DNA from 3 places in the Pseudomonas arabinosi genome. Region 3 is predicted to be linked to each of the others. Evidence: riboswitches for the same ligand, from Rfam matches in the RefSeq annotation. Region 3 holds a riboswitch; each other region holds the start of a gene.
What was found. Region 3 has a riboswitch for cobalamin ahead of ACMXYJ_RS14605 (CbtB domain-containing protein). Riboswitches for the same ligand answer to the same signal wherever they lie in the genome.
Positions count from the first base shown of each region.

Region 1: it holds a riboswitch for cobalamin, as region 3 does, so the genes downstream of both, cobO (cob(I)yrinic acid a,c-diamide adenosyltransferase) here and ACMXYJ_RS14605 (CbtB domain-containing protein) in region 3, are expected to answer to the same signal.
Region 2: it holds a riboswitch for cobalamin, as region 3 does, so the genes downstream of both, ACMXYJ_RS18360 (energy-coupling factor ABC transporter permease) here and ACMXYJ_RS14605 (CbtB domain-containing protein) in region 3, are expected to answer to the same signal.

Region 1 covers NZ_CP180480.1:2,211,747-2,219,326, forward strand. The annotation lists gene ACMXYJ_RS10345 (PQQ-dependent sugar dehydrogenase) at 1-1,150, opposite strand, end outside; gene ACMXYJ_RS10350 (hypothetical protein) at 1,218-1,802, opposite strand; cobalamin riboswitch at 1,957-2,186, shown strand; gene cobO (cob(I)yrinic acid a,c-diamide adenosyltransferase) at 2,268-2,879, shown strand; gene ACMXYJ_RS10360 (cobyrinate a,c-diamide synthase) at 2,890-4,305, shown strand; gene bluB (5,6-dimethylbenzimidazole synthase) at 4,302-4,952, shown strand; gene cbiB (adenosylcobinamide-phosphate synthase CbiB) at 4,949-5,857, shown strand; gene cobD (threonine-phosphate decarboxylase CobD) at 5,850-6,842, shown strand; gene ACMXYJ_RS10380 (cobyric acid synthase) at 6,839-7,580, shown strand, end outside.
Region 2 covers NZ_CP180480.1:3,936,392-3,943,971, forward strand. The annotation lists gene ACMXYJ_RS18335 (PepSY domain-containing protein) at 1-867, opposite strand, end outside; gene ACMXYJ_RS18340 (TonB-dependent receptor) at 881-3,016, opposite strand; gene ACMXYJ_RS18345 (DUF2946 domain-containing protein) at 3,123-3,536, opposite strand; gene ACMXYJ_RS18350 (copper chaperone PCu(A)C) at 3,681-4,169, opposite strand; gene ACMXYJ_RS18355 (SCO family protein) at 4,169-4,774, opposite strand; cobalamin riboswitch at 5,127-5,324, shown strand; gene ACMXYJ_RS18360 (energy-coupling factor ABC transporter permease) at 5,367-6,014, shown strand; gene ACMXYJ_RS18365 (DUF2946 domain-containing protein) at 6,114-6,497, shown strand; gene ACMXYJ_RS18370 (putative natural product biosynthesis protein) at 6,733-7,317, shown strand; gene ACMXYJ_RS18375 (c-type cytochrome) at 7,362-7,580, opposite strand, start outside.
Region 3 covers NZ_CP180480.1:3,102,341-3,109,920, forward strand. The annotation lists gene cobM (precorrin-4 C(11)-methyltransferase) at 1-365, opposite strand, end outside; gene ACMXYJ_RS14595 (cobalamin biosynthesis protein) at 450-863, opposite strand; gene ACMXYJ_RS14600 (CbtA family protein) at 860-1,567, opposite strand; gene ACMXYJ_RS14605 (CbtB domain-containing protein) at 1,579-1,782, opposite strand; cobalamin riboswitch at 1,904-2,132, opposite strand; cobalamin riboswitch at 2,309-2,523, shown strand; gene cobW (cobalamin biosynthesis protein CobW) at 2,622-3,683, shown strand; gene cobN (cobaltochelatase subunit CobN) at 3,687-7,460, shown strand.

The sequences.
Region 1 (7,580 bases), 890 kb from region 3:
CGCTGAACGGTACGAAAATCACTTTGTAGCCGCTGTGCGGTTCACGGTTCCACGAGCCGTGCTGGCCGATGAATGCCCCTTCCTTGAACTGCGCCGGCAGCCTGTTGCCTTCAGCAAACGTCAGGCCCAACGAGGCGGTATGCGGGCCGACCGCGTAGTCCGGCGCGATGGCCTTGGCCACCAGGTCGGGGTTTTGCGGCTCCACGCGGATGTCGACGTGCTGACCGTAATAACTGTAAGGCCAGCCGTAGAACCCGCCGTCCTTCACAGAAGTGATGTAGTCCGGCACCAGATCACTGCCGATTTCGTCGCGCTCGTTTACTGCCGTCCACAGTGCGCCGCTCCGAGGCTCCCAGGCCAGGCCGTTTGGGTTACGAATCCCCGAGGCGAAGATGCGATGGTTGCCGGTGGCGCGATCCACTTCCCAGATCGCCGCGCGACCTTCTTCCTTGTCCATGCCGTTTTCGGCGACGTTGCTGTTGGAGCCCACCGTGACGTACAGCTTGCTGCCGTCCTTGCTGGCGATGACGTTTTTGGTCCAGTGATGATTCAGCGTACCGCCCGGCAGGTCGATCACCTTCATCGGCTGCGACTTGATCGCCGTCTCGCCGTTTTCATAGTGGAAGCGCAGCAAGCGGTCCGTGTCGGCGACGTACAGGTCATTGCCGACCAGAGTCATGCCGAAGGGTGAGTTGAGGTTTTCCAGAAACACCGTGCGGGCTTCGGCGATGCCGTCGTGGTCCTTGTCCCGCAGCAGCGTGATGCGGTTCGGGCTCGGTACGCCGGCACCGGCACGGCCCATGACTTTGCCCATGACCCAGCCACGAACGCCTTTGCCGTCATCGGGTTTGGGTGGTGCGTTGGTTTCGGCGACCAGCACGTCGCCGTTGGGCAGCACGTAGAGCCAGCGCGGGTGATCGAGACCTTCAGCAAAAGCCGCCACCTGAGTCCCTGTCGCGGCGATGGGTTTCGTGCCGTCCGGCCAGCCGATCGCCGGGGCGATGTTCACTGTCGGGATCAGGGTTTTATTCGGTTCTGGCAGCTTGGGTGATGGGCCGATGCCGTCGGAGACTTGCAGCCTGGCAGTTTCACCACAGGCCGCAAGCCCTCCGGCGAGCACGATGACGAGAACGAGCTGGGGCTTGCGCATGCTGATCTTCCCTATGAATGCATTGACTAATCAATAGAGAAGCGCAGATGCGCGATGGTTCAACGGGTCAGCCGCGGGCTTCCTTGAACAGCACGGCTATGCCGGGGTGATAGTTGCCGGCTTCGTTGCGCAACTTGCGATAGGCATAGGGGAAGTACCAGGCCACCGCGCAGGTGTGTTCCTTTTGCAGGTCATCGACCATGTCCTGGAGTTCTTCCGGGGTGGCGCTTTGTTGGGCTTTTTGCGGGGCGACGAACAGGCAGCCGAGTTTCAGGTCGCTGGCGTAGCTGATGCGTTTGGCGTCGCTGGTGATGTCCAGCAATGCTTGAGTCAGGTTCAGGCTGTTGACGCGGGGCCAGCGCTGGGTCGCCTGAAGGTAAGCGCGTTCTTCGCTGGTTGCGATAAACAGGTCGGCGCGGCCATTGCGTTCGCCTTCTTCGGTCTGTTTGCGGGTCGGTGTTTGTTGCAGCGTGACCATTTCCGCCATCCAGGCCGCGGCGGAAAGCAGGCTCAGGTTGGCTTTTTCGTCGAACCAGTAAGGCGTGTCGTTATCGCCGCGCACGGCGTTGTAGCGGTCGATACAGTCAAACCAGCGTTCCAGCACCGGGCGCAGGAATTCCAGCTTCGGATTGCTGATGATCATGCCTTGCATGTGGCTCACCCTTGTTATTGTATTGTGAGATTGTGGCTCTTTGATATCACTGCTGAGAGTGTGGCACAAGATTGGCGTCAGATAATTGATCGACGGCAGTTATTCGCTCGCAGGCCGCCCGTCTTCAATTGACGCTCCATCCCCAACCCTCTAACCTTCGCGGCTTGTTTCAGGTGCTCTGTGACCTTGGTCGACAGAGTGAAACAGGGAAGCCGGTGAGCGATCTCTTCAATTGATGAAGGCTCGCGATCCCGGCGCTGCCCCCGCAACGGTAAATGAGTGAAGACTGCGCCTTGAGCCACTGTGTCGTAGACATGGGAAGGCGCGCAGCCAGGCAAAATGCCGCTCATGAGCCCGGAGACCGGCCTGATCCATCCAGCGGCATCACGGTGGGCGATGCCAGGCTTTTTGCCGTCTATTCTTGTGCCTGCCCGCCGTTATCCAGCCTCAACGGAGAGCTCCCCCATGACTGATACCCCCGATCGTGACGAACGTCATCTGGCGCGCATGCTGCGCAAAAAAGCCGTGATCGACGAACGCATCGCCAATTCCCCGAATGAATGTGGCCTGCTGCTGGTGCTGACCGGCAACGGCAAAGGCAAAAGCAGCTCGGCCTTCGGCATGCTCGCCCGGTCCATGGGCCACGGCATGCAGTGTGGTGTGGTGCAGTTCATTAAAGGGCGCAGCAGCACCGGCGAAGAACTGTTCTTCCGGCGCTTCCCGGAACAGGTGCGTTTTCATGTGATGGGCGAGGGCTTCACCTGGGAAACCCAGGATCGCCAGCGTGATATCGCCGCCGCTGAAGCCGCGTGGGCGGTGTCCCGCGAATTGCTGCGTGACCCGTCGATCGGCCTGGTGGTGCTGGATGAATTGAACATTGCGCTCAAGCACGGTTATCTGGATCTCGATCAGGTGCTCAGCGACTTACAGGCCCGTCCGCCGATGCAGCACGTGGTGGTGACCGGTCGCGGCGCCAAGCCGGAGATGATCGAGCTGGCCGACACCGTCACCGAAATGGGCGTGATCAAGCACGCGTTCCAGGCCGGGATCAAAGCGCAAAAAGGCGTCGAGTTGTGAGCTGCACTTTATGAATAGCCATCGTCAATGCCCGGCGGTATTGATTGCCGCGCCGGCCTCCGGTCAGGGCAAGACCACCGTCACCGCCGCACTGGCCCGTTTGCATCGCAATCAGGGGCGCAAGGTGCGCGTGTTCAAATGCGGCCCGGACTTCCTCGACCCGATGATTCTCGAGCGCGCCAGCGGTGCACCGGTTTATCAACTGGACATGTGGATGGTCGGCGAGCAGGAAAGTCGTCGACTGTTGTGGGAAGCCGCCGGCGAAGCCGATCTGATCCTCATCGAAGGCGTCATGGGCCTGTTCGACGGCACGCCGTCCAGCGCTGATCTGGCGAGGCACTTCGGTGTGCCGGTGCTCGGTGTGATCGACGGCACCGCCATGGCCCAGACCTTTGGCGCACTGGCCCTGGGGCTGGCGCGCTATCAGCCGGACTTGCCGTTTGCTGGCGTGTTGGCCAACCGCGTCGGCACCCTGCGTCACGCGCAATTACTGGAAGGCAGCCTCACTGAAGGCTTGCGCTGGTACGGCGCCTTGTCCCGGGAAACCGGCATCGAATTGCCGAGTCGGCATCTCGGTCTGGTTCAGGCCAGTGAGTTGAACGATCTTGATCTGCGTCTCGATGCGGCGGCCGATGCGCTGGCCAGCAGTTGCGAGGTCGCGCTGCCACCCGCGGTGGAATTCGCCGCCCCCGATGTGATCGCTACAGAACCGTTGCTGGCCGGCGTGCGTATCGCCGTGGCCCGTGACGAAGCGTTTGCCTTCACCTATGGCGCGAGCCTGGATTTGCTGCGAGCCATGGGTGCCGAGTTGTCGTTTTTCTCGCCAATCCGTGACACGCAATTGCCGCAGGCAGACAGCCTCTATCTGCCGGGCGGTTATCCCGAATTGCACCATGTGGCGCTGTCACAGAACACCACGATGCTGGCCGCCATCCGTGCTCACCATGCGGCGGGCAAGCCGTTGTTGGCCGAGTGCGGCGGCATGCTGTATCTGCTCGACTCTCTGACCGATCTCGAGGGCACTCGCGCTGAATTGGTCGGCTTGCTGGCCGGTGATGCGGTGATGCAAAAGCGTCTGGCCGCGTTGGCGTTGCAGGCAGTCGAGTTGCCGGAAGGTTCGTTGCGCGGACACACCTATCACCATTCGCTGACCAGTACCGAGCTTGAGCCGATTGCTCGTGGATTGAGCCCGAACGGTGGGCGAGGGGCGGAGGCGGTTTATCGCGAAGGGCGGATGACTGCCTCGTATGTGCACTTTTATTTTCCGTCCAATCCATCGGCGATTGCCGCGCTGTTTGCGCCTGACCTTGAGGACGCCTTCGCGAGCAAGTCGAATCGTCGCACCGTCGCTCCCACATTAGAAAGTGTGTTGCCTGAAGAAACGCGGTCCACTGTGGGAGCGGGCTTGCTCGCGAAGAGGCCATGACTGACAACGCCTTCTCCGAAGCTGAGCGCGCGGCGGTCTACCGAGCCATCGGCGAACGTCGCGACATGCGTCATTTCAGCGGTGGCACCGTCGAGCCCGAGTTACTGCGGCGCCTGCTCGAAGCCGCGCATCAGGCACCGAGTGTCGGCCTGATGCAGCCCTGGCGGTTCATCCGCATCAGCGATCGAGCCCTGCGCGGCAAGATCCAGTTACTGGTGGAAGAAGAACGCATCCGCACCGCCGAAGCCCTCGGCGAGCGCTCCGATGAATTCATGAAGCTGAAAGTCGAAGGCATCAACGACTGCGCCGAGGTACTGGTCGCCGCGCTGATGGACGATCGCGAGCGTCACATCTTCGGCCGTCGCACCTTGCCGGAAATGGACATGGCCTCGTTGTCCTGCGCGATCCAGAACCTCTGGCTGGCCTCCCGCGCTGAAGGATTGGGCATGGGCTGGGTGTCGCTGTTCGAGCCGCAAGCACTGGCGGACTTGCTGGGTTTACCCGCCGGAGCCAAGCCGTTGGCCGTTCTTTGTCTAGGCCCGGTCAAGGAATTCTATCCGGCGCCGATGCTGGTACTCGAAGGCTGGGCGCAGGCGCGTCCGCTCAGCGAGTTGCTGTATGAAAATTATTGGGGAGTGAGTCAATGAGTGTGGCGTTGTTGAGTGTCGCTGCGGTTGCGCTGGATGCGCTGCTGGGTGAACCCAAACGCTGGCATCCGCTGGTGGCGTTCGGCCGTTTTGCCGACCGCATCGAGCAACGGTTCAATGGTGAGGGTCGCGGCTGGCGCAGCCATGGCGTGACTGCTTGGGTCATCGCCGTGTTGCCGCTGACCCTGCTGGCCACGGCGTTTTCCTGGGCGCCCTATGTCGGCTGGATTGTCGAGATTCTCGTGCTCTATTGCGCCCTTGGCATGCGCAGCCTCGGTGAACACGTCGAGCCGGTGGCCAAGGCACTGCGCAGCGATGATTTGGACGAGGCGCGCAAACGGGTCAGTTATCTGGTCAGCCGCCAGACTAGCGAACTGGATAAAACCGAAGTCGCCCGCGCCGCCACAGAGTCTGTCCTGGAGAACGGCAGCGACGCGGTATTCGCTGCGCTGTTCTGGTTTGCCGTGGCCGGTGCGCCTGGCGTGGTGCTCTACCGTTTGAGCAACACGCTGGATGCGATGTGGGGTTATCGCAATGAACGCTTCGAACGTTTCGGTTGGGCCGCGGCAAAGATCGACGATGTCCTCAACTACATTCCTGCACGCTTGGTGGCATTGACCTACGCGCTGCTGGGCAAAACCCGACTGGCGCTGAAATGCTGGCGTACCCAGGGTCCGACCTGGGACAGCCCGAATGCCGGTCCGGTGATGGCGGCCGGTGCCGGAGCGCTCGGTGTCGAGTTGGGCGGGGCGGCGATTTATCACGGTGAACTGCATCAGCGTCCGCCACTGGGCGAAGGCGTGCCGGCGGACGCCGACTCCATCGACCGCGGCTGGCAATTGGTCCAGCGCGGGGTATGGTTATGGTTGCTGATCCTCTGCGTGGGGGCTGAATTCTATGCTTGAGCACGGTGGTCGGTTACGCAAGGCGGCGCTCGATTACGGCATCGCCGAAGCCGATTGGCTCGACCTGTCCAGCGGCCTCGCGCCCTGGCCGTTTCCGATCCCGGAGGTTCCGTTGCGGGCCTGGGCGCGTTTGCCGGAAACCGATGACGGCCTGGAGCGGGCGGCCTGTGATTATTACGGCGCCGCTCAGGTGCTGCCGGTGGCCGGCTCGCAAATGGCGATCCAGTTGCTGCCGCGTTTGCGCCGGGCCGGCAAGGTCGGCGTGCTCTCGCCGTGTTACGCCGAACACGCCGAAGCGTGGCGCCGTAATGGCTACATCGTGCGTGAAGTGCTGGAGCAGGAAGTCGACTTCTTTATCGACAGTCTCGACGTGCTGGTGGTGGTCAACCCGAACAACCCAACCGGCCTGAGCCTGACACCAAGTCGTCTGCTCGACTGGCACTCGCGGCTGGCCCAGCGCGGTGGCTGGCTGGTGGTGGACGAGGCGTTCATGGACAACACACCGCAGCTGAGCCTGGCACCTTTTGCCAATCAGGTCGGGTTGATCGTGCTGCGTTCCTTCGGCAAGTTTTTCGGCCTGGCCGGTGTGCGTCTGGGTTTCGTGCTGGCTGAGCGCAAGTTACTCAAGTTGCTCGCCGAGCAAGTGGGGCCGTGGGCGGTCAGCGGGCCGACGCGGGTGCTGGGGCAGGCCTGTCTGCTGGATACCGAAGGGCATGTCCGGCAACGGGTTCGCACTGAAGAGGCCAGTGAACGTCTGGCGCTGCTGCTTGAACACCACGGCTTCAAACCCCAGGGTGGCTGCGCCTTGTTTCAATGGCTGATCACCGATCGCGCCGAAGCCCTGCATGAGTTCATGGCCCGGCGCGGCATTCTGCTGCGGTTGTTCATGCACAACAGCAGCGTGCGTTTCGGTTTGCCCGCCGATGAAACCGACTGGACACGTCTCGCGCAAGCGTTCGAAGCCTACGCCAAGGAAACCCAATGACTACGTTGATGGTGCAGGGCACCACTTCCGACGCCGGTAAAAGTACGCTGGTGACAGCATTGTGCCGCTGGGTTACGCGTCAGGGCGTCAGCGTCGTGCCGTTCAAGCCGCAGAACATGGCGCTCAACAGTGCCGTGACCGCCGACGGTGGCGAGATCGGTCGTGCGCAAGCGGTGCAGGCTCAGGCCGCCAACCTTGAGCCGCACACCGACATGAACCCGGTGCTGCTCAAACCCAACAGCGACACCGGCGCCCAAGTGATCATCCATGGTCGTGCGGTCACGACGATGAACGCGGTCGCGTATCACGACTACAAAGCCATCGCGATGCAAGCAGTGCTGGCCTCTCATGAACGGCTGAGCGCAGCGTATCCGGTAGTCATGGTCGAAGGCGCGGGATCGCCGGCCGAGATCAATCTGCGTGCCGGTGACATCGCCAACATGGGTTTTGCCGAAGCGGTGGATTGTCCGGTGGTGCTGATTGCCGACATCAATCGCGGCGGGGTTTTTGCGCATCTGGTGGGCACGCTGGAACTGCTGTCATCCAGCGAGCAGGCGCGAGTCAAAGGCTTCATCATCAACCGGTTTCGCGGCGATATCGCGTTGCTGCAACCGGGTCTCGACTGGCTGGAAGCGCGCACCGGCAAACCGGTGATCGGCGTTCTGCCTTACGTGATGGACCTGCACCTGGAAGCCGAGGACGGCATCGACCAGCGTCAGACCGACAAGGCCGATCAGG
Region 2 (7,580 bases), 830 kb from region 3:
TGGTCGCAGCACTGACTGACTGTCCAGCAGGTGCCAGGGGCGCATCGACATTAGGCCACTGAAGATCCAGGTGATCAGCAATGCGCCGAACAGCAACCCGCCGATATGGTGCCAGCGGGCGAAGCCGCTCGGGTAGGGCGACCGTGAGCCGCTACGATAGGGTTTCGCGAAACGCCAGCGCAACAAGCCGACCACCAGGCCAAGTATTGCCAACACAGTGCCAGCCAGTGACAGGTAGATGACGATATCCGCCGCCCAACTATCGAACACGCCACCGCGTAGTGGATAAAGCCAATGCAGCCAGGCACCGAGCCAATTCCAGGCGCGTTCCTGGGCGGTGACATCGAGTAACACGCGGCCATTGTGTTGCGAGACATACAGTCGCCGTTGTTGCAGGTCTTCCACCTGCACTACATGAAATGGCCGCTCCGCGCTCAGGGCGCGGGAGTGGCTCCACATGTCTTCGTACACCAAGCCCAGATAGCTGACCTGTGCACCCCCGGCAAATGCTTGTGCAGCAGCCAGCGCAGCGTTCCTGTCGACGGGCGCAATGATCTTCCCGGTGCGGGCATCGACGGCTACTTGCGCCTTGCCCGGAAAACCGAGCAGGTAGCGCGGTTCGTTGGCCACCGAAGTGAGCTTAACGCTCTGTGGGGCCACGGATTCACCCCTGGCGGCAAGCGCCGTTTCCAGGCTGACGCAGCAGTTCTCAGTCGACAACACCGGCAATCCGGCAAGCTGTTCCGCAGGTGTCAGCTTGGGGTAACCGACATAGAGCATCACTACACCAGACACAAACCACAGCGCCATAAACAGGCACAGCGTAATACCTAACCAGCGGTGCCAGAGGTACAGATAACGTTTCATCGATGTACCTCCTTTAGAAACGCGTATCCACTGCTACTTCGAAGGTTCGGGGTGCGCCCTGGTAATACATCGTGCCGTAGGCCTGCTTGGCATAGATTTCATCGGTCAGGTTGCGCACGCGGGCAGTAACCGCCGTATGTTCGTCAACTTTGAAACGGGCGAATGCGCCGTAAAGAGTGTAAGAGGGCGCTTTCAATGTGTTGGCGTTGTCGGCGTAGACCGACGCCACGTAACGCGCATCCATCCCTACCTGCCACGCCGGCACAATTTCGTAGGTCAACCAGAGGTTGCCAACATGATTGGGGACGTTGGTTGGGGTGTTGCCTTTGCGCGATACCGCCTGGCCCCCAACGTTCTCGGTGAATTCGTCGTACTGCGCATCGACGTATGCGAAGTTACCTTCAGCCATCAGCTTGGAGGTGACTTGCAGCTTGCCCGCCAGTTCGATTCCCTTTGAAGTCTGTTGGCCCGCCTGAGTTGTATTGTTGATGTTGTTAGGGTCAGTCACTGAAAAGTCTTTACGAACGATTTGGTAGGCGGCGAGCGTCGCCGCGCCACGACCATCGAGGAAGTCGAACTTGCTGCCGACCTCAATCTGTTCTCCGGTGGTCAGGTCGGCGTTTTGCGCTTGGGAAAAGGTCGCCGAGGCCAGGTTGCCTGCCGGTGGATCAGCGGCTGTGCTGTATTGCACGTAGACATTGAATGCTGGAGTGAAGGCATAGACCAAACCGACCCGCCCGGTGACGGGTTCCCAGGTGCGCTCAAAAAACGCCGGGCTAGTGGGAGTGACCGCGCCGTAGTTGTTCACCTCCATATGCAAGTGGTCGTAGCGCAGGCCGGTCAAGAGGGCCAATTTATCAGTCAGTTCAAGGCGGTTTTCCAGAAAGCCAGCCAAGGTGGTGACCTCGTGCTTACGCACTTTTTGTAAGCCGGTATTGACGCCAGGGATGTCGTAAAAACTCCCGGGATCGAAGTTGTCCGGATCAACCGTATCGTATGGCGAACTCGAAAACTTGCCATTCGGATACAGCTTCTGCTGGTTTACCGAGTAGTCGAAGCCGGCAGACCACTGGCTAGTCATGCCGAACAAGGTGTTGTCGTGTCGCAATTCGAAGCGGTTACCGTCGACCTGTTGTTCATGCCGTTGCAGATAGGCAGAGCCGCGTCTCACCAAACTGTTATCGGTGTTGTAGCGATAGTTCTCTAGGTTTCGATAGTCGCGCTGGGCGTCGTAGTGGTAGAGAGTATTTTGCAAGCTGGTGCTGTCATTGATCTGATAATCGATGATCGAACGCACCCAGCGGACGCGCTGCTCGTAACGCCCATCGCCCACGTTATAGTTTTCAAAGCGTCGGCTCTTGTCGATCTTCATGGTATCGCCGACCTGGTTCAGAATCGGCGAGCCCCAGTAGGGGCTGTCCTCTTTGTCTTCTTGGTATTCAAGCGCCAGGGTATGGCTGAGCTGTGGCGTCAGGTCACTAAGGATGGAGAACGCGGTGCTTGTAGACTCGCGCTTATTGCGATCCATGTAACCATTACTGCCCGTACGACTGACATCCAGACGAGCGAAGTGATGCGGATCCGGGCCGTCACTCAGGGCATGGTTGACCCCAAGCGAAAGCTCAGAGGAATCATAGCTGCCATAGCGCACGCGGCCTTCGACTGCCTGTTCTTCCCGGCTGGCCAACTTGGTGATGTAGTTGATCGAACCGCCCACCGCCCCGGCACCATAGAGGAACGTAGACGGGCCTCCGATCAGTTCCACGCGATCATAAATCCAGGCATCCACTGGGCGTGTGGCACTGCTGTAGCTCATGCCAATGCCATTGTAGAGCTGGGTGATCTGGTTCTGAGTGAAACCACGGTAAGCCACAAAGCCGCCATAGCCGGGGTTGGCCGAAGCGTTGATCCCGGTCATGGAATTGATGACATCCTGGGTGTCCTTGGCGCCGCGTTCCTCAATGATCGCACGATCGGCAACACTCACCGATGCGGGCGTTTCGCGGGCGGTCAGACCAAGGCGTGAACCGGTTTTGATCGGTTGGTCGAGGATCACGCCTGAGGGCTGTTCCTGGCGAGCGGAGATCGTAGTCGCCGGCAGGTTGAGCGCATTTTCTTCGGCCCAGGCCAGATTGCAGGCACCGATCATCAGCACCAACGAAGTGTTTCTTGTCTTCATGAACAGCTTCCACGCAAAAATGTGAGGGTCGCACCTGACAATTCCTGCGGCTGCGCGAATGCACAGGCAGGCAATATCAGGCCGAGAGAGTCACTGCGAGTGAAGCGTCGGGGGATGCACGAGGATTGAGAGCAGGCCACACATAGCGGGGTGGCGGCTGCGCCAGGCTGCGCACGATGATGGGGATGACGGTGCCGCCTGGCACATAGTCAAGTGCCCAGACCATGGTATTGATGGCCACCGCCACGGCAAAGGAAGAACACAGGGGGCAAGAAAGCTGGGTCGCCAGATGTGGCGCAGGATCATCTGAATCGCTGGCATCTATATAGGGGCCATGCTCGCTACTTACAGAGCAAAAGCCGCCGTTCAACCCGCTCAGGCTTAGAGCGCTCATCTGCCCGTGATGAATTCTGCAGGCGAACAGACTGAACAGGACGCTGGCATACAGCACCCATGCAATCGATGATCGGTCATTGGGGACAGTTTTCATGGGCGGCGACTCCAGCACCGAATTTTTCAGGGGGAACAGTCGCTGAGGGAGACTAATTGCCGCAGCTCGGTCTATGACGCGATGGGGTGTTTAATCAGTGATGTTTACTTGATCAAACATCACTGATTTTTATTCTTCAGGTCATCAATTCATCTTGCTGTGATCAGGCATATTCAAAGCCCGCGCTGTGGCCTCAACCTTGACCGACTCCTTCTCGCCTTTGGCATTCTCTACCGTCAGCGTCAGCGGCACCTTGTCGCCTTCTTTGACCTGGCCAACCAAGTCGATCAGCATGATGTGAAAGTTGTGGGGATCCAGGGTGACCGCTTTGCCAGCAGGCAAGGCGACGAACTCTACCGGTTGCATGCTCATCACGTCGTTCTTCATGGTCGACTGGTGAACTTGCACGGTTTTAGCTACTGGTGACTGTGCACTGAGCAGCTTGCTGTCGCTACTTGCCGTGATAGTCATGAACGCACCGGTCGCCTGCTGCCCTGCGACTGTTGCGCGAACCCACGCGTCGTCTACCTGCGTCTGGGCTGACACCTGGCAAGCCAGCCCCAGCAGCGAAAACCCAAATACGATCTGTCTGACGCGTTGGGTGATGCTGGTTTGATTGTGAGTTGAGTTCATTAACAGACCTCCATGACGGTAAGCAAATCTTCCGCACACTCTTGTGCAGAAAGCGAGTGAGACAATCCAAGGCGTAGCGTTCCCCTGGAGTCATAAACATAGCTCGTCGCAGTATGGGACAAGGTATAAGTTGATCCGCTGGGGACTTTTTCGTAGAACACGCCGAACTCTTTGGCCGTAGCAGCCGTTTCTTCCAGTGTTCCGTAAAGTGCGACAAAGGATGGATCAAAGGTTTTGACGTAGGCATCGAGTACAGCTGGTGTATCCCGTTCGGGATCCAGCGTGATGAAGATGACCTGGAGGCGGTCGCCATCCTTGCCCATTAGTTTCTTGATTTTTACTGCGCGAGCCAAAGCAGTGGGGCAGATCGCTGGGCATTGGGTAAATCCGAAGAACACCATCGGCATCATGCCTCGATAGCTCGAGAGCATTCTCACATCGCCGTCAGTATCCTTTAACTTGAATGTGCGCCCCAGGATCTGATTGCTCAGATCTTTGCCGTATTTGTACGACAGTTCTCCTCGGGAATCGCAGCCAGTCAGGATGCCCATACCTAGCAGTCCTATGCCTGCAATCACCTTGCGGCGAGTCAACAAAACGCTCATGGATTAACGCCTTTTTGGATCGCCCATAGTCCAGTCAGCTGTATGGACGCATCATCTTTAAATGACCGCATGGTATCAAAATGAATGTAATCGATACCTTCCGACTGGACGATAGGTCAGACGTAACCCAAGTATGACTATTGAGCACATTTGTTCTGACCAACCGGAGGAGGGGCGAAAAGTCTAACGATGCCCGTCGCCTTTAATAACCTGCGACATTCTGGCGCAGGCATTGCCTTGAGTCCGCTAGAACATGTTTACCAAGTCTCCTGCGGCAGACTGTCGCAGATGGCTTTGTGAAACCTTGTGGGAAAAAGGCTTCTCGTATCGTGCGCAGGCCGTGCAAAACCCTTAATCTGCTGGCGCTTTGTGGTTTCACCGATTGGTGAATCAATAGGGAAGCAGGTACGCCCGTTGGCAATTCCTGCGCTGCCCCCGCAACTGTGAGCGGTTAGCTCTCTCGTCTATGCCACTGGCCTATAACGGCTGGGAAGGCGCGGGAGGGTGTCGAGCTGTGAGCCAGGAGACCTGCCACAAGTGCTGCCGATTATCCCGGCAGTTTCCAGACCCGCATCCCTCGGAGGGAGAACTGATGCATATCGAACCCGGCGTGCTCAATGCCGCAAAAGTGCTGTACGCCAACGCTGCTGCAATCGCTACTCTGGCGGCGTTTTCGCCGAAGCTGTTGCGCCCCGATAACCTGATTAAGACAGTGCTGGCCGCAGCCTTCTTTTCGGTTTTCATGGAGATTTTCCATTTGCCGGTCGGCGCTTCTGAATTGCATTTCGTTGGTGCTTCTGCCGTCTACATCATCTTCGGCTTTATCCCCACGCTGTTTGGTTTTGCCATTGGCCTGTTGTTGCAAGGATTGCTGTTCGAACCACAGGATCTGGTGCACCTGGGGGTCAACTCGTTGTCCTTGATGTTGCCGCTAATTGCCGCCCATGGCTTACTCGGTCGCCGCTTCTTCGACGTCGCGGGACGCAGCATTCGCTGGGCAGAAGTGGTCAAGTTTGATGCGCTGTATTACACCGGTGTGGTAGCGATGGTGGGCTTCTGGTTGTCCATGGGCGAAGAGCCAACCCCTCTGAGTAACTGGGCGCTGTTCGCCGTGTCTTACCTGCCGTTGGTGTTGTGCGAGCCGCTGTTCACCTGCCTGGTGGCGCGGACACTCAAACGCTATGCCGACAACGCCTTTGTCGAGCGTTTCACCTGTGTGAATTCCCTCAAAGTCGCGTAATTGAATCGTATCCCCATCGTCCAGTTAACTCTGGGCGGTGGGGTTGATCAACATCTTTCGATCTTCAACCCCGCGTGCTTCGGTGTTAATGTCGCCGCCATGAAACTGACCCTATCAGACCGCTCACTCGTTGCCTGGACGCTGTATTTCTGCGTCCTGTTCAATGTATTCGCCTGCGGTTTGGGGCATGGGCAGATGAGCGGGCTCGAACTCAATGGCGTCGGTGGTCAGTTCTGCTCCGCACTGGGCAGCAAGAGCCCGACCCAGAACACGGACTTCACTGACCAGTTAGCCGGTGGCTGGGCCGGTAGTCTTTCCTGCCCTATCTGTTCTGCGGTGACGTTGAGCATCGCTTTTCTGTTTTGTCTGACCTGGCTGCTGCGGATTGGACAAAAGCCGCGCCCTAGTCGCGAACTGCGCTGCAAGGCACCCCCTCGATATTCCTGGCCCTCGGCCAACCCTCGCGCTTCCCCCGAAGTTTGACACCTGCACGTGGCCGGCTTGTTTTGCCCGCTACTGCTTGTTTTTTCGTCGTCTGATTTACGTCAAGTTGTCGCTGATGTGACAACAGGTGGACGCCGTTCTATCGTCTCGGGAAGGAAGGCAGTATGTCTCGCGTTATTGATCATCCAAGTTGCAGATTCAGTTTTCTCGAAGGGATAACTTTCAGTTTTCCTGCATCCCATAAATCGGAAGCGACGATGGCATGGAGACTGGTATGCGATCTATAGCTATTCCTTCAGGGGCTTCGCGACTGGTCAGTAAGACGTCGCGCGTGAGCAGTCGTGGAGACTTCCTGTTGCCGTTTCCTGACTACCCCAGTAATGCACGCTGTTTTGTTCATCTGGATGCTCGGTTGCTGCCTTACTGGCATACGCTGTTCGATGTGTGTCCTGGGTTGCTCAAGCTAGATCCACCGGATGGCTTGAATATATTTCGCAGTTTCATGACGTGGGCATACCGTAATCATCCACCGCTGAATTGGACTTACTACTTGAGCGTCTGCCGCTGGTTGCTCACTTCGACCTACAACGCGCAAATCCACGAGGAGCACATCGATTCCTTCATGACAGCGGCAGCGGCCCGCTGGATAAATACTGACGATAGCCAGGCACGAGGGCTGGTACTGGCGTGGCAAGGTTCATCGATGAGGGTGTTTGACTGGAAAGTTGCACCTCGTTCTGTCACTGGCGTTGACCCTGAGCTGGAGGAGTTTCCACCGACGCCTTGGGACTTTGCCTGGTGTCCTTTGACAGGGAAAGGCGGCGCCGGATTTCGACGCTGGTTGCCCATCCCCGGATAATTTAGCTACGTCCAGTTGGCAGGATCGCTCGGCTGACGCGATCCTTACTTAGACATCCAGGCAATCACAGCTTTGTAGTCTTCGGCGCTGCAGTCCATGCACAGTCCCCGTGCCGGCATGGCGTTGAAGCCTTCGGTCACGTGTTTGACCAATACCTCGGTGCCTTGCTCCAGACGGGGGTTCCATGCCGCTTGATCACCTTTTTTGGGTGCCATGGGTAACTGGCCGCTATGGCACATGGTGCAGGCGCGGTTGAATACCGC
Region 3 (7,580 bases):
TCGGCGCCCAACAGTGCCGCGCAGGCCGCCGTGGCCGTGACACCGGGAATGATTTCAAACGGGATGTCGAGTTCACGCAAGTAGCGAATCTGCTCGCCAATCGCACCGTAAAGACTCGGATCGCCGGAGTGCACCCGGGCCACGTCCTGACCCTTGGCATGGGCGGATTTGATCAGCTCGATGATCTGTTCCAGGTGCAGTTCGGCGCTGTTGACTACCTGATAGGCGCGATGGCCTTCCAGCACGGCGGCGGGCACCAGGGAGCCGGCATAGATGATCACCGGGCAGCTGCGAATCAGCCGTTGGCCTTTGACGGTAATCAGTTCCGGGTCGCCGGGACCTGCGCCAATGAAGTAGACGGTCATCGTCGGTTCCTGTGAAGAAAAAGGGGCTGGGCAAGGCTTCAGATGAAGATTGCTCATGATCGAAGGCGAGGATTATCGAGGATTTTAGGCGGCGCCGGCCAATGCCAAGGTGGCCTGGGCATATTTTTGTCGTGAAATCAGTAGTTTTGCCGGTGCCTGGGTCAGTTGTTCGGCCAGCGCCAGGGCGGCACTTTCCGCTACGCCGTAGCAGCCGGTGCGTTCGAACGCGATGTCCGAGCGGTGGCTGAGTTGCGGTTGATAGCCGGCCAATTGTTCGCTGCTGAAGTACATCAGGGGCAGCGCGAGTTGTTCGGCCAATTCGATCAAGCCCGGCTCTTCGCGCTTCAGGTCGATGCTGGCCAGGGCCTTGATCTGGTGAAGTCCGATTTTATGAGCCTGTAACGCCTGATCGAGCAGCGCCCGCAGCGTGCTGACGGGGCAGCCGCGCTGGCAGCCCAGGCCGACCACTAACGTCGGCGCTGTGCTGATCTCAGTCATGCGTGGTATTGACCATCGCTTTTGCGGCGGAACAACCAGGCACTGATCAGGCCCAGGGCCAGCCAGAATGCCACGTTGGTCAGCTGCGAAGCGATTTTGAACTGAGCTTCCAGGGCTTGCGGAGCCAGCATCGAGTGGACTTCCGGTTGTGGTGCGCCGATCACGTGAGGAACGGCCAGGATTGCCACACCGAGCACTTTCATCAGCCAGTGACGACTGAACACGATCAATGCAATGCCGACCGCGGTGGAGGCGGCCGTGCCGATCCACCAGATCTGCCGTTGCGCCAAATCAGCCGCGGCAGTGCCCGGCAGCTCGGGCGGCAGACCGAGGGTCGGTGCCAGCACGAACGTTGCGTAACCGGCCAGGCCCCAAAGCAGGCCTTGGGAGGTTTTGGTCGGTGCGCGCAAGGTATAGAGGCCGGCGAGCATCAAGGCGAAACCGACAGCGACCACAAGGTTGCCACCTGTGGTGGACAGCACACGCTGCCAGCCATCTTCCGGTTCCCAGGCTTCAGCATCGTGAGTGTGAGCGGCGACAGCACCTGCGGCGTGTTCGTGGACTTCAACAGCAGCCGGCTCGGATTTTTCGTAGGTCTCGGCCTGCAAAATCAGCGGAGCCACCCAGAAGCTTTGCAGCAGGGTCAGCAGCAGGGCGGCCAGAAGCCCGGTGAACCCCGCGGTTTGCGCAATACGCTTGATCATGTCGGCAGGTCTCAATGGCACGGGAATGCAGAGCTGTGGCGGGTATCGTGAGCGGCGTTGTGCACCGCTTCGATGTGCGAGAAACCGGCGAAATACACAAGGCACGCACCCAGGATCGACGCACACGCGGCGGCGGTCAGGCGTTGAGTCAGGGTATTGGTGGTGCTGGCGGTGCTCTTATCGGTGTTGCTGCCGGTGCTGCTGATAATCGACATGGCGCTTCCCTCTGGTCTGTCAGCGGGTGATTTAGAGCGCATGGAAGACCCCTGCGAGTCGGGCACGCAGAGGTTCAAACAGCGCCCGCCCACCGCGGGTTTGTTATTCAGTGATCGTAATGGTCACTTTGTGTTGCGGGCCGGTCTCCGGGCTCACGAGGGGTCTTGGCTTTCGCCTTGACCTGCAAGCATCACCTTCCCATGCCGAACTGCTGGCACAGTGGATCTGACGCTTCGCTCGCTTACCGTTGCGGGGGCAGCACCGGACTGACATGACTTTAGAGTAAAGCACATGATTCACCGGTTTCCCGTTTCACCCTGTGAAGGGCACCCGTAACAAGGCGTGTAGGAGAGCATGGGCGGGGGCGGGGAGTCAATTGGCAAGGGTTCTCAGTTGGAAACCGCGGCGCTCCCTTCGCGAGCAAGCCCGCTCCCACAGTTGACCGCGTTCCAATGTGGGAGCGAGCTTGCTCGCGATGGGGCCGGTGCGGACACTACAAGACATTGACCCGCCCCCACACGATGCGTAGCCTTGCGCTTTCGAGGTTCTTCGGCGTCTGCCGAAGCTAAGAAGGGAACGCGGTCGATGCCGCGGCTGCCCCCGCAACTGTGAACGGTGATGTTCGCTGCCACGCCACTGCAAACCCTGTGCAACGGGTTCGCGGGAAGGCGCAGCGAATGCCAGGCCCACAAGCCCGGCACACCGTCAGCCAGGAGACCTGCCTCGACACAGATTCTCACTACAACCGGGCGGGGTGATCCGGTGGCGAAATCTTCCGCGCGCCTATGCAGCAGCGGTCGTCGTCCCGTATGCCCGCCACCTTGCCAAAGGGCATCCGATGAAAACACTGGCCAAACTCCCCGTCACCATCGTTACCGGCTTCCTCGGCTCGGGCAAAACCACCTTGCTGCGGCACATGCTCGACAACGCTCAGGGCCGTCGCATTGCGGTGATCGTCAACGAGTTCGGCGAGCTGGGCATCGACGGCGAAATCCTCAAGCAGTGCTCCATCGGTTGCACTGAAGAAGAAGCCAACGGCCGCGTCTACGAACTGGCCAACGGCTGCCTGTGCTGCACCGTTCAAGAAGAATTCTTCCCGGTGATGCGCGAATTGGTCGCCCGTCGCGGCGACCTCGACCACATCCTCATCGAAACCTCGGGCCTGGCCCTGCCAAAACCGCTGGTGCAAGCCTTCCAGTGGCCTGAAATCCGCAGCGCCTGCACCGTTGATGCGGTGATCACCGTGGTCGACAGCCCAGCGGTTGCCGCCGGCACCTTCGCGGCTTTCCCGGACCAGGTCGATGCCCAGCGCAAACTCGACCCCAACCTGGACCACGAATCGCCGTTGCACGAGCTGTTCGCCGACCAACTGGCCAGCGCCGACCTGGTGATCCTCAACAAGGCCGACCTGATCAGCCCTGAAGACCTGGCCCGTGTGCGCCTGGAAGTCGCTGAAGAACTGCCGCCAGCGGTGAAAATCATCGAAGCCAGCAGCGGTCGTCTGCCACTGGACGTGCTGATCGGCCTCGGTGCCGGCTCTGAAGAACACATCGACAGCCGTCACAGCCATCACGATCACCACCATGAAGGCGAAGATGATCACGATCACGATGCCTTCGACTCCATCTCCATCGAACTGCCGCAAGCCGACGAAAGCCTGCTGCTGGACGCGCTGACCCAACTGGTGGTCCAGCACGGCATCCTGCGTGTCAAAGGTTTCGCGGCGATCCCGAACAAACCGATGCGCCTGCTGATCCAGGGCGTGGGCACGCGTTTCGACAAGCACTTCGACCGTCAGTGGGGCGCCGATGAAGCGCGCACCACGCGTCTGGTGTTGATCGGCCAGGAACTGGACGCCGCGCTGCTCGAATCGCAACTGCGCGCCGCGCTCAGCGTTTAAGCCATGCACCTGCTCAGGACCCAGCCCGGCGGTTTCGTGTCGGATGACAACATTGCCGACCTTGGACAAACCCCCGCCGAGCTGGTGATCCTGTGCAGCGGCGACTCAAGCCTGGCGCTGCTCGCCGAAGCGGCGCAGCAGTTGCCCGACGATTACCCGAGCGTGCGCCTGGCCAATCCGATGCAGGTGCAGAATCACGCGTCAGTCGATCTGTATGTCGACGAAGTGCTGCGCCACGCCAAGGTGATTCTGATTTCGCTGCACGGCGGTATCGCCTATTGGCGTTACGGCGTCGAGCAACTGGTGCAACTGTCGGAGCGCGGCGTGCAGCTGATTCTGGTGCCTGGCGATGACCGCCCGGACCCGGAACTCAGCGAGCTAAGCACGGTGGGCGCGGAAGACCGCGATCGGCTCTGGCAGTTTTTGCGTCAGGGCGGCATGAGCAATGCCCTGGTTTTTTTCCGCTGCCTCGCCAATCGTTGGCTGGATCGCGACTACGCCTGGGCCGAGCCGCAAACCCTGCCGCGCACGGCGATTTACCACCCGCAAAAAAGCCCCGCTGAACTGAAGGATTGGCAAGCCGACTGGCAGGCCGATCAACCGGTGGCGGCGGTGCTGTTTTACCGCTCGCATTTGCAGGCGGCCAACACTGGTTTCATCGATATTTTCTGCCAGCGGTTGCAGGCGGCGGGGTTAAACCCTTTGCCGATCGCCGTGGCCAGTTTGAAAGAACCCGGCTGCCTGACGGTGGTCGAGGACCTGTTGGACGAAGTCGAGGCGGGGGTGATTCTCAACACCACCGGTTTCGCGCAATCCAGCCCCGAAGCGCCGCATTTGCGGCCGTTTCGCCGCAACATCCCGGTGATCCAGGCGATTTGTGCCCAGGACAACGAACCGGGTTGGCGCGCCAGCGAACAAGGCCTCGGTCCGCGTGATCTGGCGATGCACATTGCGCTGCCGGAACTGGACGGGCGGATCATCAGCCGACCGATCAGCTTCAAAGACCTGGCCTGGCGTAGCGAGCGCAGCCAGTCGGACGTGGTCTGCTATCGACCACAACCGGAGCGCATGGATTTTGTCGCCGAACTGGCGCGACGCTGGATTGATCTGGCGCGGGTGCCCAACGCTGAAAAGCGCATCGCCCTGATCCTCGCCAACTACCCGACCCGCGACGGTCGCATCGGCAATGGCGTGGGCCTCGACACCCCGGCTGCCGCGCTGAATATCCTGCGTGCGCTGCATAAAGAAGGTTATCCGCTACCGGCCGAGTTGCCTGATAGCGGCACCGCGTTGATCCAGCAGTTACTCGGTGGCGTCAGCAACGACCTCGACACCCTCGACCAGCGCCCGTGTATGCAAAGCCTCGCGCTGGATGACTACAACCTGATGTTCAGCGCCTTGCCCGAGTCCAATCGGCAGGCCGTGCTGGAACGTTGGGGCTCGCCCGAAAACGATCCGATGTTCCGTGGCGGGCGAATGATGATCGCCGGGCTGCGCTTTGGCCTGACCTTCGTCGGCATTCAACCGGCGCGGGGTTATCAGGTGGACCCGAGCGCGGTGTATCACGACCCGGACCTGGTGCCGCCTCACGGTTATCTGGCGTTCTATTTCTGGTTGCGTAACACCTATGGCGCCCACGGCGTGATCCACGTCGGCAAGCACGGCAACCTCGAATGGCTGCCGGGCAAGGGTGTCGGCCTGTCAGAGAACTGCTGGCCGGATGCGCTGCTCGGGCCGTTGCCGAATATCTATCCGTTTATCGTCAACGATCCGGGCGAGGGCGCCCAGGCCAAGCGCCGTACGCAGGCGGTGATCATCGATCACCTGATGCCGCCGCTGACCCGCGCCGAAACTTACGGCCCGTTGCGCAACCTCGAATTACTCGCCGACGAATATTACGAAGCGCAATTGCTCGATCCGCGCCGTGCCCGGGAATTGCAGCGCGACATCCTGCAACTGGTGCGCGATACGCACATCGACCGCGAACTGCAACTGGACGAAAAGCTCGACAGCGATGCCGATGCGGCGATCTGGTTGCCGCGTCTGGACACCTATTTGTGCGACTTGAAAGAGTCGCAGATCCGCGACGGCCTGCACATTTTCGGCGAATCACCGACCGGGCGTTTGCGTATCGATACGTTGTTGGCGTTGTTGCGCATTCCGCGTGGCGATGGACGTGGTGCGCAATCGAGTCTGCTGCGGGCCTTGGCCAAGGCGTTCACGTTGGGCTTCGATCCGCTGGATTGCGCGCTCGCCGAACCTTGGACCGGGCCGCGTCCGTTTGAACTGCAATCCCTCACCGATGAAGCCTGGCGCACGGCAGGTGATACCCGCGAACGTCTGGAACTGTTCGCCGCGCAATTGATCGAGCAAGCCTTGGTCACTGAGGTTGAGCAGCTGAACGAGCCAGGCTGGTCAGAGATGAAAGCCATCATCGACAGCCTGCGCGAAGTCGTCGCGCCAAGGCTGGATGCCTGCGGCCCGGCCGAAATGCGCGGTCTGCTCGACGCCCTCAGCGGCCGCTTCGTGCCCGCTGGCCCCAGCGGTGCACCGAGTCGCGGTCGACTCGACGTGCTGCCGACCGGGCGCAACTTCTACTCGGTGGACGTGCGTAACCTGCCGACCACCACCGCGTGGCGCATCGGTTTCCAGTCGGCCACCCTGATTCTTGAACGACACCTGCAAGACCACGGCGATCACCTGCGCCAGCTAGGCCTGTCGGTGTGGGGCACCGCGACCATGCGCACCGGTGGCGATGATATCGCCCAGGCCATGGCGCTGATGGGCGTGCGCCCGGTCTGGGCCACGGGCAGTCAGCGGGTCGACGACTTCGAGATTCTGCCGCTGAGTCTGCTGGACCGTCCGCGGGTGGACGTGACGTTGCGCGTCTCCGGATTCTTCCGCGATGCCTTTGCCAATCTGATCCGCCTGTTCGACGCCGCTGTGCAAGCGGTCGCCGCCCTCGACGAGCCGGACGACCTCAACCCCTTGGCTGCCAAGGTGCGTGCCGAGCGGGAAGCATTGATGCAATCGGGGCTGGATGAAGACGCGGCCAAGCGGCAGGCCGGTTGGCGCATCTTTGGCGCCAAACCCGGTGCTTACGGCGCGGGCGTGCAGGGCGCCATCGATGGTCGTCTGTGGCAAAGCCGCGACGACCTGGCCGAGGTTTATCTGAACTGGGGTGGCTACGCTTACGGCGGCTCTGACGAAGGCACTGCGGCGCGAGAGCAGTTCGCTCAGCGCCTGAGCCAGGTTCAGGCTGTGCTGCAAAACCAGGACAACCGTGAGCACGACTTGCTCGACTCCAACGACTATTACCAGTTCCAGGGCGGCATGCTCGCGGCCGTGGAAAGCCTCAGTGGCGAAGCGGCGGCCAGTTACCATGGCGATCACAGTCAGCCGGACTTGCCGAAGATCCGTACGTTGAAGGAAGAGCTGAACCGGGTGATTCGCTCACGGGCGGCCAATCCGAAGTGGATCGACGGCGTGAAGCGTCATGGCTATAAAGGCGCGTTTGAACTGGCGGCGACGGTTGATAACCTGTTTGCCTTCGACGCTACAACGCAGCTGATCGACGATCACCAGTATGCATTGCTGGCGGATGCGTACTTGCTGGATCCGGCGACCCGGGATTTTGTTCGTGAGCATAATCCGCATGCGTTGCGCGACATGACCGAGCGGATGCTGGAAGCGCAACAGCGGGGGATGTGGAAGGAGCCGGGCGATTACCGTGAAGCGCTGGAGAATTTGTTGCTGGACATCGAAGAAGACGGGTAGCTGATCGTTCCCACGCTCTGCGTGGGAATGCCTCAACGGACGCTCTGCGTTCGGCTCTTGGGACGCAGAGCGTCCCGGGCTGCATTCCCACGCAGAGCGTGGGAACGATCAATCAAAAAA